2 regions of the Marinococcus salis genome follow, and region 2 is predicted to be linked to the other one. Evidence: riboswitches for the same ligand, from Rfam matches in the RefSeq annotation. Region 2 holds a riboswitch; the other holds the start of a gene.
What was found. Region 2 has a riboswitch for thiamine pyrophosphate ahead of tenA (thiaminase II). Riboswitches for the same ligand answer to the same signal wherever they lie in the genome.
Positions count from the first base shown of each region.

Region 1: linked by a shared signal. The riboswitch ahead of thiD (bifunctional hydroxymethylpyrimidine kinase/phosphomethylpyrimidine kinase) and the one ahead of tenA (thiaminase II) in region 2 are both predicted to bind thiamine pyrophosphate.

Region 1 is NZ_JBQOJB010000001.1:250-5,480, forward strand. It holds gene thiE (thiamine phosphate synthase) at 1-511, opposite strand, end outside; gene thiM (hydroxyethylthiazole kinase) at 521-1,324, opposite strand; gene thiD (bifunctional hydroxymethylpyrimidine kinase/phosphomethylpyrimidine kinase) at 1,341-2,153, opposite strand; TPP riboswitch at 2,250-2,349, opposite strand; gene ACTTK6_RS00020 (efflux RND transporter permease subunit) at 2,391-5,231, opposite strand, start outside.
Region 2 is NZ_JBQOJB010000006.1:141,876-147,106, forward strand. It holds gene ACTTK6_RS07915 (DUF2254 domain-containing protein) at 1-190, shown strand, start outside; gene ACTTK6_RS07920 (NADPH-dependent FMN reductase) at 255-815, shown strand; gene ACTTK6_RS07925 (MFS transporter) at 850-2,013, opposite strand; gene ACTTK6_RS07930 (MerR family transcriptional regulator) at 2,021-2,449, opposite strand; TPP riboswitch at 2,568-2,671, shown strand; gene tenA (thiaminase II) at 2,809-3,504, shown strand; gene ACTTK6_RS07940 (ECF transporter S component) at 3,504-4,097, shown strand; gene ACTTK6_RS07945 (ABC transporter ATP-binding protein) at 4,094-5,231, shown strand, end outside.

The DNA of each region.
Region 1 (5,231 bases), on a different contig from region 2:
CGCCGATTCCTACAATCGGGAGCGTAATTCCTTCCGCCCGGAGCCGGCGGATGCCTTCAAGGCCCACCGGGGCTTTGGCGTCTTCTTTAGTGTCCGTCGCAAACATCGGTCCTACCCCAAGATAATCCGCACCGTCCGCTGCGGCCTGGTGCGCTTCTTCAATAGTGCGCACGGATACTCCGATCACCATCCGCGAGGGACAGCGTTCCTTGACTTTGGAAGCCGGATCATCCTCCTGTCCGATATGGATCCCGTCCGCTTCGAGCCGGATCGCCATGTCCACATCATCGTTAACAATAAATGGCACATGAAATTCGGCACACTTCGCCTTCAATTTTCGACCGAGCTTCCATTTTTCTTCTTCAGGCAGGGCGCCCTTTCCCTTTTCACGAAACTGAAAGCAGGTAATGCCGCCCTGAAGAGCTTCCTGCAGTACCTGTTCCGGCTCCCGGCCGCCCGTATTGTTGCTTCCCATAATAAAGTACAGCTTCAGCATCTGCTTCTCCATCATTCCGTCCTCCTACGATTCCTGTTTGACGCGAATATAGTGGCGCAGATCCATTTCCTGCGTTGCGTGAAGAGCGTTTAATAATTCAATTTGAAACGAGCCCGGGCCTTCTCTTGTCGTTAAACTGCCTGCGATTTCCGCTGCCGCACCGTAATAGGCAAGCGCTGCTGCCACCGCTCCAGCAGAATGCTGCACGGTTAAAAATGAAGCTGCGACGGAGCTGAGAAGGCAGCCGGTACCGGTAACTTTCGTGAGCAGCGTATGCCCATTCTGTACGATAAATACCTCTCCCTGATGGGCCACCGCGTCCTCTACGCCGGTAACGGCTGCTATTGCTTCAAATCTTCTTGAAGCTTCTTTGGCAATCTTCGAATTATCTGCTTCCCCCGAGGCATCCACACCCTGGACAGTTCCACTTTCACCAAGCAATGCAGCCATTTCTCCCGCATTAGCCCGGATCAGTGCCACATCCAGCTCTTCGAGAAGAGCAAGTGCCGTTTCTGTCCGGTAAGCAGTAGCTCCTGCTCCTACTGGGTCCAGAACAACGGGAATGCCTTTTTCATTTGCCGCTATGCCGGCCATCCGCATTGCCTTCACCTGTTCACGGTTCAGTGTGCCAATATTGATCACGAGGGCATTCGCCGCCTTGGCCATTTCTGCTGCTTCTTCCGGTGCGTTTGCCATTACCGGGGAGACTCCCATGGAGAGCAGCCCGTTTGCAGTGAAATTGGTTACTACCGTGTTCGTAATATTATGAATCAGCGGGCGCGTTTTCCTTACTTCCTCGAGCAGTTGTATAACTTCTTTTGCTTTCATGCCGGTCCCTCACTTTTTATTTTAATAATTGATCGAGTGGCACACGCGCGCCCCAGTGATTAACGGGGCCGTTGCCTTTACCGATTTCAAGGGGATTCGAAATTGCATTTGTAATATATTCTTTGCTTTCCTGCACGGCTAAATAAATAGACTTGCCTCTTGCAAGCTTCGCTGCAATCGCGGCTGATAAAGTACAGCCGGTCCCGTGCGTGTGCTTCGTATCCGTCCGGGGGGAGCGAAAATAATGAATATCTCCATCAACATACAAAATATCGACCGCGTCTTCTTTCATATGGCCGCCTTTAACAAGTGCTGCCCGGGCCCCTAACTCATCGACGATTTTCTTTGCTGCTGCTTCCATGTCTTCAAGGGTGTGCACCGGAAGATCTGTCAGATTTGCTGCTTCCGCCATATTCGGCGTAACGACCGCCGCCGTAGGGAGGAATTCACGCTTCATCACTTCGAGTGTTTCTTCCTCAGCCAGGGAGTCTCCGCTTGTGGCAACCATCACGGGGTCGATGACTACGGGCAGTTCGTGTTTTTTCAGCATATTCACCGTGGTCCGAATCATTGCCGGTGTTGCAATCATACCGGTTTTGATCGCGTCCGGCATGATGTCATCAAATACGGAATCCAGCTGGGCCTGAAGCAGCTCAAGGCTCATGTGTTCCACCTGCTGAACGCCGGTCGTATTCTGTGCAAGTACGCTCGTTATAGCAGACATCCCATAAGCCTCGCACTCCTGGAATGTTTTCAGGTCAGCCTGAATGCCAGCCCCGCCGGTAGGGTCTGTGCCGGCAATTGTTAATACTTTCGGTACTTGTGGCATACGTTACATCCTCCTTTACAGGAATCCTGCCCAGGTTCAAAAAAAGCTCACTCCCTTGAAGAGGGAGTGAGCTTTGGCATATACGTACGTGTAGTATAAAACGAAGCTCCACTTCCCTACGCTGGTACTACCCAGATCAGGTTCAAAGGGACCAAGAATCGTTCTTGTCTCAGCGCAAGCGCCCCTAGCGGATTCCTTACTATTTTTCTTAATCGTACGTGATACCTAGTCCTAATGTCAATTTTTTTCATCATCGCTGGTATTTTTGTTGTGGTCCTGATCATTGGAGGAACGACTTCGTTCCTGTTTATCCGAGTTACCGACAATACGTTCGAGAAGATGAAGAATTTCATCCCGCGACAAATCCTCACGCTTTTTATCTTCTACTTTCTCCGGTTCCCGGCTATCTTCTGTATTTTCATCCTTTGGTGGTTCTTCTTCGGCATGTTGTTTTTCAGCGTCTCGCTCTTCCTGCTCTCTCTTCTCCCGTTCCTTACGCCGTTCTTCTACTTCCCAGCCGTACATATAACCTCCGTCCGGCATGGCGAATTTCTTATTCATACTTCGAGTTTCTTTTGTAAACAGCGTATAAATCGTCGGAATGATAAAGAGAGTAAGGAATGTACTGCTGATCAAACCACCGATGACCGCAATACCCATCGGCTGTTGGATTTCCGAACCTTCTCCAAATCCAAGGGCAAGCGGAAGCACACCAAGAATCGTCGTAAAGGCCGTCATTAAGATTGGGCGTGACCGTTTTTTCACGGATTCAATTACTGCCTCTCTTACCGGCATGCCCCGTTCCACGAGTTGATTCGTATAATCCACGAGCACGATAGCGTTGTTTACAACGATACCTGCAAGCACAATCAAACCGATGAACACGGTAATACTAAGCGGTGTCTGAGTGGCAAACAGGCCAAGCATTACCCCGATGACAACCAGTGGTACGCTGAACATTACCACAAATGGATATTTAAATGACTCAAACTGACCGGCCATCACGAGATAAATGAACACAACGGCCAGCAGGAAGGCAAACACAAGACTCTGAATACTATCATTGAGCAGTTCCTGTTCGCCGGAGAAATTTAAGCTCGTCGCTGCACCGGTATCAACGTCGTCAATCGTATCTTCAATGAGCGTCGAGGTTTCATTCAAGCTCGTTCCAGTGCCATACGTAACGGTAAATTCCGTACTCCGCTCCTGATCGAGCCGGTTAATGACTGCCGGCCCCTGACCTTCTTCAATCGTGGCCACATCGCTTAAACTAATATAGTCCCCCTGCGGGGTAGAAAGCTGCAGGTTTTCAAGATCTTCCTGATTTTCCAGGGAATCCTCCGCATACTGCACGTTGACGTTTAGTGGCCCTTCATTATCCGTCTGAATCGTTGTCGCCACTTCACCGCTTGTTGTGCTGTTCACTGTCTGAGCTATTTCAGCAGGTGTCAGTCCATTGTCCTGGGCTTCGTCCTCATTGATCTGCACCTGAATCTCCGGAGCAGTTTCTTCATCCGACGTTTCTACGTTCCGAATGGTGTTCTCGCTCTCCAGCTCCGACTGCACAGCCTCTACGTCCTCAGCCAGCCTCTCTTCATTTTCATTGGAGAGCGTAAACTCTACAGAATTTGCTTCCCCACCGCCTATAGCCGCAGAAGAGGAAAGCGAAATGTCAGCCTGTTCGTCCGTATTTTCCACATCGGATTCAATTTCTTCAATCATTTCTTCTGTTGATATATCACGGTCTTCCAAGTCTTCCATTGTAACTGTAATAGAAGCTTCATTGGATCCGGAGCTGCCGCCGCCTCCGGCTGCAACTCCGCTGCCGCCCGAACCGACAACCGCCATATAGCTTGCGATCTCGTCCTGATTTTCAAGTACACTTTCAATTTCGTCTACTGTCTCTCCCGTTGTCTCCAGATTGGTGCCGTTCTCTTTTTCAACATCAATTGTGAAAAAGCCCTGGTCCGTAGTCGGAATAAAGTTGACTCCGGTCTGGGCAATGCCTCCGGCGCCACCAATAAGCAGGAGAATTGTCAGGATCAGAGCGACAGCCCGGTGGCCAAGCACCCAGCGGATCGAGCGGTCCAGAAATCTCATTGGCCGGGACTTTTCACGTTTTTGCTCCCGGTCTTCCGGCAGGGGCTTCAGCACCCGGCTTGCAATCATCGGAACGACCGTTACAGCTACAAGAAGGGACGCAAGTAAACTGAAGGCTACTGACAGGGCAAAGGCCTGAAATATCTCACCAACAATACCGGAAATAAAGACAATCGGTAAAAACACGGCAACTGTCGTCAGTGTCGAAGCCGTAATCGCCCCGGCCACTTCTTTTGTACCGTCGAGAGCAGCCCGTTTAGGGAGTTTTTTCATTGACAGATGCCTGTAGATATTTTCAATAACGACAATCGCATTGTCGACAAGCATCCCAATTCCAAGGGCGAGGCCGCCCATTGTCATTAAGTTCAGGCTCACATCGGTAAAGTAAAGAAATGCAAATGTCACAATTACCGAAAACGGTATTGCAATACCGATAATGAGCGGGGTAGTTAAGTTTCTCAAGAAGAAGAAAAGCACAACCATGGCAAACACGCCACCGGCAATTAACGCCAGGGCTACGCTGTTTATGGACTGCTGGACGTATTCACCTTCGTCGTAAATAATCGTCGTTTCAAGGTCGCTGTACTGGTCTTCCTCAAGCAAATCGTCGAGGGTTTCGTTAAAATCGGAAGACACCTGCGCCGTATTGGCATCCGACTCTTTCAGCACCGTCATCTGAATTCCGTCTTCCTGATTCACCTCGGTGTAGGCTGTCTGCTCTTCAGTGGTCCGTTCAACTTCCCCTACATCACTCACAGTGACCGTATCACCGGATTCATTCTGCCCGACGGCCACTTCCTCTAAATCTTCGACCCCGCCCAATTCATTGACGGTGCGGGTCGTTAGTGTGCGGTCTCCAGAGGTTATAGTGCCCCCTGGCTGCGTGATATTATTTGCCTGTAAAGCGCTGGCAACGTCAGACTGGGTTACATTGTTGTCTTCCAGTGAGCCCTGATCGAGCGAAATTTCAAATTCTTC
Region 2 (5,231 bases):
ACTGACGATGCTCGTGAAAACGGGAGATTCGTCTGTGTTAAAAGAAGTGGAATCATTTTCCTTTTATATGGAGCGGGCTGTCGAAGATGAACAGCTTGCCGACTGGGACAGAGAATACTGGCACACGCGTGTACAGGAAAAGGATACAGCTCTGCATCAGGCACTTACAAAAAGTAAGCAGATAACTTGAAACAGCCGGTAACGTGTGTGTATGATATATAAATGAAGTTCAACACGAAAGGATGAAAGATCAAATGAAAGTAGCAGCTATTGTAGGAAGTATCCGTCAGGAATCCTTTAACGGAAAATTAGTGGAGTACATGCAGGACCGTTACGGCGACATCATGGATATTGATATTTTAGATATCCGCGATCTTCCGCACTATGATCAGGACGAGGAAAGCAATGCTCCGGACTATGTGCAGGAGTACAAGCGTTCTGTACGTGAAGCGGACGCCGTACTTATTGCAACTCCGGAATACAATGGTTCAATTTCCGGCGTGCTTAAAAATGCTCTGGATTGGAATTCCCGGGTCGATTACGACTTTGCCGGCAAACCAACCATGCTGGTGGGAGCTTCTCTTGGCGGCCTGGGCACCGTGAAAGCGCAGATGCATCTGCGCCAGATTTTGAGCGCTCCGGGCATGAGTGCAAAAGTACTTCCCGGAAATGAAGTGCTTATTGGAGCTGTGCATGAAAAAATGGACGAAAACGGAAACTTAACGGACCAGGGCACAATTGATTTTCTCGATAATGTCGTAGCCGAATTTGAACGCTTTTATCAGGAAACAACGACTGTAGCCAACCGGGCATAAAAAAATCCCTGCAGAAATATCTGCAGGGATTTTTTTACGCTTTTGGAGCTTCGGTCTGTTCGGTTTGCAGATCTGTTCTGCTCCATCCAATAAACAATAAAGCTGCTGCGCCAAGAACACCGGCGACCAGGTATGGAAGATGGGCTGATAATGAATTACCGATTAATCCCGACATGACCGGTGCAAAAGCAGCGCCAAGCCAGCGAAGGAAATTATATGCTCCAGAAGAAATACTGCGCTCGTAAGGCGAATGCTCCATTACATGGCTGGTAAATAAAGAATTATTCAGGCCGGAAAATAATCCTGAAAGTACGATGAACATAATCATTAATACTGAGGAGGACGCAAAAAACAATCCTAAAAGCGTTAAAATAAAAGCAGAGAGGGTGAACGGCAGTAATTTCACAGGAGTAAACCGCCTCTCAAGCCTTCTCGATAAAACAGCCGAGCCGAAGGCCAGGCATAATCCCCATCCAAAAAAGACGAGACCGATTTGAATAGAAGTTAAAGATAAAATTAAAGGGGAGTAAGCAAGCACGACAAAAAAACCATAATAATAAAACATGCCGGCAAGCGCACCCTTAATGAACGGCCCGTGTGTAAAAAGATGACGAAGCTCCTGCCATCCAGCCGTAGCTTTAGCTTTTTTAGGAGCGGGCGGATGGACGAAAAAGATAACTAAAATAAAAGCGATAAGCATTAAAAGACTTGTACCAAAAAAAGGAGCACGCCAGGATAGATCCCCGAGAAGGCCGCCTACAAGCGGACCGCCGGCGAGGCCCAGGCCAATTGCCGCCTCATACATACCTACCGCTGTTTCCACGCTCCTCGAGAGAGCGATTAACAGGGTCATAGCAGTGGCGAAAAACATAGCGTTGCCAAGCCCCCAGCCGCCGCGAAAAAGGGCCAGTTCAGTAATGCCTCCCGCCACACTGCAAAGCAGGGCGAAGGCTGTAACGATCAAAAGCCCGGCGCTCATCAGCCGTTTATCACCAAACCGGCTCGAAAGGATCCCGGCAGGAATCATCATGCAGGCCATCACTAAAATATAGGACGTAAAAAGCAGCTCCACCTGCCAGTGAGAAGCACCGATAGAAGCCGCGATGGAAGGAAGGACGGGGTCCACGACGCCGATACCCATAAAAGCTAAAAATGTGGCGAAGATCGTAATCCACCGTGCCCTGGTTTGAATATTCATAAAGCAGTCACTTCTCCTTATTGAATGAAGATAATACGTTGTCAGCTTGGTTTTTCAGATTTTCCATTTCCGTTTTAAACGTTGTCATCTGGTTGATTTTTTGGTCGAGCATATCAATCTGGGCCTGAAGGCTATCAGAAATTTGTTTCAAATCCTCGTGCTGCATCGTCGTTTCCTGTACCGACTGGTAGTGGCTATAGACTGTTTTTACCTGCTCTTTCAAATCGAGATACTGCTGCAGCTCCTGAAGAGAAAACCCAAGAACCTCCTTTGCGGTTACTACATTCTGCAGACGTTCAATATCCTGGTCATCGTACACTCTGGTTCCTTTTTCTGTACGCTCTGGTGCTGATATAAGACCAATTTGTTCATAATAACGTATTGCACGTTTCGTTAAGCCTGTGGTTTGAGCGGCTTCTTCAATTTTGTACAGCATGCATCACCCTCCTGTTAAGTTTCATGATATAACCTTAACGTTAACGTCATATTTTGTAAAGGCAAAATGGGGCTTTGACTTTCTGAAATAATGTGATACAGTGTAGACAACTTAATAGGGAATCCGCTAGGGGTGCCGGTAACGGCTGAGATAAGGACTATCCTTAATCCCTTTGAACCTGATCTGGTTAAGGCCAGCGTAGGAAAGTGGAGACGGTAGAATACGTCTATATCAGAAGCAGCAGCTTTATAATAGCGGACGTTTATTCGAAGCCACTCCACCAATGGAGTGGCTTTTTTTGCTCCATTGGTCTTTACTGCCCGTAGTGGTTCCCTCCTAATTTAAAGGAGGAAGTAACAATGAAATTTTCAGAGCTTTTATGGCAGGACACAGAGCACATTTTTGAAGCCTGCTGGGAAAATCCATTTGTGCAGGGCATCGGGAAAGGTGATGTCCCAAAAGAAGCTCTTATCCATTACGTGAAGCAGGATTTTGAATACTTAAATGCCATGATCAAGACAAAAGCAATTGGGATAACAAAATGCACGTCCAGAGAAGACATGATCATGTTTAAAGATACCATTGATTTTGTGTTAAACAGTGAAACGCACCCGCACCATAATTTATGTGCGCAGGCGGGAGTGGCTTATGAAGAATTGCAGGGCTACGCGCTTGCCCCGGCTTCCCAGCATTATGTGCTTCATATGCTGCACCATGCTGAAAAGGGCACACTTGGCGATGTGATTGCGGTAACGCTCGCCTGCCCGTGGGTGTATTTGTATGTGGGTGAAAGGCTGATGAAAGAAGTGAATCCGAACGAGGACCATCCGTTTAACGACTGGATTCGTTTCTACGGAGACCGTGAAGAGCGGGAAATGTACAAATATATTGACCGCCTTGATGAACTGGCAGAAACAGCTACAGAAGAAGAAAAGCAGCGTTGGCGGACGTTATTTATGGAAGGGTGCCAGCTCGAGTATATGTTTTTTGAGGACGCGTATCATGCAAAAGACTGGCCCTTTGCCAGAACATTAACAGACGGAAAAAAAGCTTAATGATAAACAAACGCTTAAACCTCAGGGATATCGTCGTTATCTCATTTATTTCAGCTGTTCTTGGTGTCCTTTATCTTCTTTGGGTACTGCTCGGACAAATTGTTACGGGCGTCCTCGGGCCAGTTGGGGGCGGACTGATGGCAGGCTTCTGGATCCTCGCTCCGGTAATATGCGCCTATATCATTCAAAAACCAGGAGCGGCGCTGCTGGCAGAGCTTATTGCGGCTGGCACTGAAGTTATGGCCGGGTCTGTGAGCGCGGGAGCAGTGCTCGTTCTCGGCTTCACGCAGGGGATTGCCGCAGAAATTATTTTTGCCATGTTTTTCTACCGAATCTTTCGTCTGCCGGTATTAATGCTTGCCGGAATGGCAGGGACGTCTGCTGCATTTTTAACCCAGTATATTCTTTATGGATTCAGTCAGTACGCAGGTTCTGTTGTTGTATTTATGCTGGTAACCATGCTTATAAGCGGTGCTCTTTTAGCCGGGTGGGCAGGGAAAAGCTTTACAGACGCCCTGGTAAAAACAGGCGTTCTCGACCGCTTTGCTCTTGGCCGCCAGCGTCGGGAAGGGCAGCAGAGGAACGCTGTATGATTTATGCAGAGAATGTAACCATTGCATATCCTTACGCTGAGCCTTCGGTAGAGGGTTTTTCGGCTGAAATACGTACTGGGGAAAACGTGCTGCTGCTCGGCCCGAGCGGCTCGGGTAAAAGTACGTTGGCACTGGCCCTTCAGGGAATTCTTCCGCGCTCAGTAGAGGCAGAAGTGTCTGGTGAATTGAACGTATTCGGAGAAAATCCAGCGGTGAAATGCATTACAGAGGCTGCCAGAGAGGCGGCTCTGTTGTTCCAGGATCCCGATACCCAATTCTGCATGCCGACAGTGCGGGAAGAGCTTGTATTTACGCTTGAGAACCTGCGCGTACCTGCGGAGGATATCGAAGGCCGGATGCTTGAAGCCTTGCAGTTCACAGGCATGCTTTCTTGTATTGACGCCCGTATTGACATGCTTTCCGGAGGGATGAAGCAAAAAATAGCTGTGTCCTGCATAGCTGCTGTGAATCCGGAGATCTGGATTTTGGATGAACCGCTCTCCCAGCTCGATCCGGTAAGCCGTGAAGCAGTGGCCGCACTTCTTGGCCGTATTGCAGAAGCCCCTGATAAAACATTAATTTTGATTGAGCATCAGCTAAATGAAGTGATGGAGTGGGTGAGCAGGGCGGTCGTATTGAACCGCAATGGTCAGGTGACAGCGGATGGAAGCCCCGGCCGTATATTTTACTCCCACGCTGCTGTACTCGAAGCAGAAGGAGTGTGGCTGCCTGCACCTGCAGAAGCGGGAAAAAAGTTGCTCAGAAAGACGGAGACAACCAAAGCTGCTCTTCCCGTCACTTTGCGGGAATGGGAGGTGTTTGCAGCGGATTACCCTGTTGCCGAGGTTCATGCATCTCTGCCGCAGTCGAAACAGGGGGGTGAGCCTTCTCAGAAGCCGCCTGTCCTGAAGGTGGAACGGGCGGCCTCTGCCTATAGTATGCAGACGGTTTTCGAAAACGTGTCTTTTTCCCTTTACCCTGGAGAAATGACTGCCGTCGTAGGGGCAAATGGAGCTGGGAAAAGCACACTCGCACGAGTTCTTACCGGATGGGAGCCTATTAAAAGCGGTACCGTGTATGTTAACGGACAAGATATAGCCGGTCTGAAGCCGTACGAAATTGCCAAAACCTTCG